One region of the Micromonospora sp. DT4 genome, then DNA from elsewhere that is predicted to be linked to it. Evidence: riboswitches for the same ligand, from Rfam matches in the RefSeq annotation. Region 1 holds a riboswitch; the other holds the start of a gene.
The links. A riboswitch is a leader RNA that binds a small molecule or an ion and turns the genes downstream of it on or off. The one in region 1 is predicted to bind thiamine pyrophosphate.

Region 1 (2,196 bases):
GACGTCCAGGTCGACGGCGGTGACGGTGTTGCCGGTGTCCGGCTTGATGATCTGCACCCGGCCGTCGCGCTCGATGTAGAAGACCCGACCGTCGGGGGCGATGTCCAGCTCCATCGGGTTGCTGGTGTTGCTGTCCAGCGTGACCTTCTCGAAGCTGGCGGTCTTCGACGCGCCGCAGTCGGCGTCGACCACGCCGGCCGCCGTCTGGATGCCGCCGAGCAGGTGCTTGAGGAACTCGGGCTCGGCGTACGACTCACGGGTGTGCCCGCCGCCGGTGTACCAGGAGCGTCCACCGTCGAAGTCCTGGCACCACGCCGTCGGGTGGTCGGCGCCCATCGCGCCGGCGCCCGGGGTGTAGCTCTTCTCGTCCAGGCTGGCCAGCACGTGCACGTCCGGCCGCGGGTTGGTCTGGAAGTTGTACCACTCGTCGAACCGGGACCAGCGGTCCGGCAGTTCGGCGGTGGACGGGTGAGCGTGATCCTCCACCTTGACCGTGGCCTGCTGGTTCTGCGGGTGGTTGGCGAAGTACGCGCCGACCAGGTCGCCGTACCAGGCCCAGCTGTACTCGGTGTCCGAGGCGGCGTGGACGCCGACGTAACCGCCGCCGGCCTTCACGTACCGCTCGAAGGCCGCCTGCTGGTCGGCGTTCAGGACGTCACCGGTGGTGGAGAGCCAGATCACTGCCTTGTACTTGGCGAGGTTGGCGTCGCTGAACGTGGCGCCGTCCTCGGTGGTGTCCACCGTGAAGCCGTTTGTCGCGCCGAGCTGCTGGATGGCGGCGATGCCGGTGGGGATGGAGTCGTGCCGGAAGGCGGCGGTCTTCGAGAAGACCAGGACGGAGTAGGAGTCGGCCGCTGCGGCCGGAGCCGCCTGCGCCGGAGACCCGATGAGGGCCGTCGACGCCAGAGCGAGGGACAGCAGGGTAGCGGTGAGTGGTACACGGGCACGACGAGAACGGGACACGCCGCCTCCAATGTCGCGGTGGACAAGACTCGCGGGGCCGGCTCGCCGAAGACCGTCCCAGATGGAGCCGGTGGAGACGCCGTGCCAGGGCGTTCACGCCGGCATTTTGTCGAATCGCTGAACAAATTAGTTCTGTTGCATCGATGTCCGGCAAGATGCCGGCGGGTAACGGTTCTGCAACGGCGAGCGACATTCCGAACAGGACCGGAGAAAGCACCCCGATCGATCTCTCGCGCGAGGGTGGTCGGCTCTCTCTTGGCAGAGGGGGCGGATCTGTCGTACGGTGACACGCAAGTAACCCACGGGAGCCCGGTGTACCGGGCTGAGAGGGGGGCTGACAGCCCCCGACCGTCGAACCTGATCCGGGTAATGCCGGCGCAGGGAGGAGTATTGCCGTGCCGTCCCTTGGGCGACTGCATCTGATCACCGACACCCGACCCGGGCGCGATCCACTCACCGTGGTCCGGGCCGCCCTCGCGGCGGCCCGCGCCGACCTCGTCGTGCAGGTCCGGGTGGAGGACTCCGCCACCGACCGCGAGGCGTACGACCTGGCCGCCCGGGTCTTGGCGCTGTGCACGCCGTACGGAGCGACCTGCCTGGTCAACGACCGGCTGCACGTGGCGCTCGCGGTGGGTGCCGCCGGTGGACACGTGGGTGCCGACGACCTCCCGGTCGTCGCGGCCCGGCACGTGCTCGGCCCCACCGGCGTGCTGGGTGCCACCGCCCGCGAGCCAAGGACCGCGGTCGAGGCGGTCGCCGCCGGGGCCAACTACCTGGGCGTCGGTCCGTGCCACGCCACCAGCACCAAGGCCGGTCTGCCGGACCCCATCGGGTCCGTCGGGGTACGCGACGTCGCCGACGCCGTCGACGTGCCGGTCATCGCGATCGGCGGGGTGACCGCCGACCGGGTGCCGGCGCTACGGGCCGCCGGGGCGTACGGGGTGGCCGTGGTCGGCGCGATCTGCTCGGCCGCCGATCCCGCGCGGGCGACCGCCGAACTGCTGCGGGCGCTGGCGTGACGCCTACCGAGGTGGCGGTGGTGGGCGGGGGCCCGATCGGGCTGGCCATCGCGTGGCGCTGTGCCACCCGGGGCCTGCGCGTCGAGGTACACGACCCGGCGCCCGGATCGGGGGCCTCGGCCGTCGCCGCCGGGATGCTCTCTCCGGTCGCCGAGGCGTACTTCGGTGAGCGTCGGCTGACCGAGCTGCTGGTGGCCTCCGCCGCCCGCTGGCC
Region 2 (2,196 bases), on a different contig from region 1:
GCGACGTCCCGGTCGCTCCACACGTACGTGGTCGGTACGGCGACCGGGCCGACGGCGGCCAGGTCGGCGCGGGACATGGCCCGGTACCAGTTCAGGGCGGCGGTGAGCGCGCCCGGCTCGCGCATCGGGTCGGCGTAGCGGTCGACGCGGGAGGCGTCGCCGACCCCGCTAAGCAGCTTGCGCAGCGCCGTCGCGTGCCACGCCAACAGCACCTTCTCGGCCTTGCCGGGTTTGCGGAACAGCGCGATGTACGACGAGCGGACCTTCTGCTGGCCCTCGGTGGCGAGCGCGTGCGCCATGGCCGCCGGATGCGGCACCGACACCGCGGTCAACGTACGGACGCGCTGGGGGTGCGCGGCGGCCACCGCCCAGGCCACGATCGCGCCCCAGTCGTGGCCGACCAGGTGCACGGCGTCCAGACCGAGCGCGTCGAGCACCCCGACCGCGTCGGCGACCAGTTCGGGGATGCGGTACCGCGCCACCTCGGCGGGCCGGGGCGCCCGGCGAGTAGCCCCGCTGGTCCAGCGCGTACGTACGCAGGCCGGCGGCGTGCAGCGGCGGCACGACCTCGTCCCACTCACCGCTGTGCTGCGGAAACCCGTGCAGGAGCAGGACGGGGGCGCCATCGGCGGGGCCGCCGGTGCGTACCTCGAATGTCAGACCCCGCGCGTCGACCTGCATGATCGTCAGCCTACCCAGCCGCCGTCGTGCCGGCCCGGATGCGCGGACCTCGGAAAGGCCCTGCTGGGCTGTTACCCCTGGTCGGTGCTAGCGTCAGCGAGACAACTTCACATCCGACAGGGGAGCGCACAGCGCTGAGAGTGCGGGCACGCCCGCAGACCCTCGAACCTGATCTGGGTAATGCCAGCGCAGGGAGTTCGGTCGACCTCCAGCCGCGCCGTGAGCCCGGTACCACCGGGCGCGCGGCGTGCGTCTTCTCCTGGTTCGTTCCACTGAACTGGGAGCACAGCATGGACAACACCACCAACCGTTGGCGCACTATCGACATCGTGGTCGCCTCGGTGATCGCGGTCGCCTTCGGCGTCATCTTCTGGGCCTGGGGCCTTCTCTGGAGCGCCACCGAGGGGGCGTTCGCCTTCTTCCCGCCGGCGCAGACGCTGATCTACGGCGTGTGGCTGCTGCCGGCCGTGGTCGGCGGGCTGGTCATCCGCAAGCCCGGCGCGGCGCTCTACTGCGAGACCGTGGCCGCGGTCGTCTCCGCGCTGCTGGGCAGCCAGTGGGCTGGCACGGTCATCCCGCAGGGCATCGTGCAGGGCATCGGGGCCGAGCTGGCGTTCGCCGCCTTCCGCTACCGGTCGTACCGGCTGCCGACCGCCGTGCTGGCCGGCGCGCTGACGGGCCTCAGCGCGGCCCTGTTCGACTTCTTCGTCTGGAACGCCGAGTACGCGCTGGGCGACTACCGCATCCCGTACGCGCTGCTCACCATCGTCAGCGCCACGATCATCGCGGGTGTCGGCGGCTGGGCGCTCACGCGCGCCCTGGCCAACACCGGCGCCCTGGACCGCCTCCCGGCCGGCCGCAACCGCGCGCTGATCTGACCCCGTCCCATCCGACCCCGTCTCGTTGATCAAGAGGTGCGCGTCACCGCGAGGCGGAATTCTGACGCGAACCTCTTGATCAACGCCGAGGCGACCCGGGAGGAGGGGTGATGGGCGTACTGCTGCGGGGTTTCGGGTGGCGGCACGCCGGGCGGCGGGCCTGGGCCGTGCGCGGGGTGGACCTCCGGGTGGAGGACGGCGAGCGGGTGCTGCTGCTGGGGCCTTCGGGGGCCGGCAAGAGCACCCTGCTCAGCGCGCTGGCCGGGCTGCTACCGGAGGACTCCGGTGAGCAGGAGGGCACCGTCGAGATCGACGGGCTCGACCCCCGCAAGGGCCGGGAACGGGTCGGCATCGTCTTCCAGGACCCGCAGACCCAGCTCGTGATGGCACGCAGCGGCGACGACGTCGCGTTCGGGTTGGAGAACCGGGGCGTACCGACGGACGAGATCTGGCCGCGGGTCGACGAGGCGCTGCGGCGGGTTGGCTTCCCGTACCCCCGGGACCGCGTCACCGCCGCCCTCTCCGGCGGCGAGCAGCAGCGTCTCGCCCTGGCGGGCGCGCTGGCCCTGCGACCCGGCCTGCTGCTGCTCGACGAGCCCACCGCCAACCTCGACCCGGACGGGGCCGCCCTGGTCCG

Region 2: linked by a shared signal. The riboswitch ahead of ACLQ24_RS17530 (ECF transporter S component) and the one ahead of thiE (thiamine phosphate synthase) in region 1 are both predicted to bind thiamine pyrophosphate.

The regions. Positions count from the first base shown of each region.
Region 1 covers NZ_JBNCKT010000008.1:35,517-37,712, reverse strand. The annotation lists gene ACLQ24_RS05020 (ThuA domain-containing protein) at 1-963, opposite strand, end outside; TPP riboswitch at 1,255-1,364, shown strand; gene thiE (thiamine phosphate synthase) at 1,359-1,982, shown strand; gene thiO (glycine oxidase ThiO) at 1,979-2,196, shown strand, end outside.
Region 2 covers NZ_JBNCKT010000058.1:13,799-15,994, forward strand. The annotation lists partial or broken gene ACLQ24_RS17525 (alpha/beta fold hydrolase) at 1-681, opposite strand, end outside; TPP riboswitch at 790-894, shown strand; gene ACLQ24_RS17530 (ECF transporter S component) at 972-1,559, shown strand; gene ACLQ24_RS17535 (ABC transporter ATP-binding protein) at 1,667-2,196, shown strand, end outside.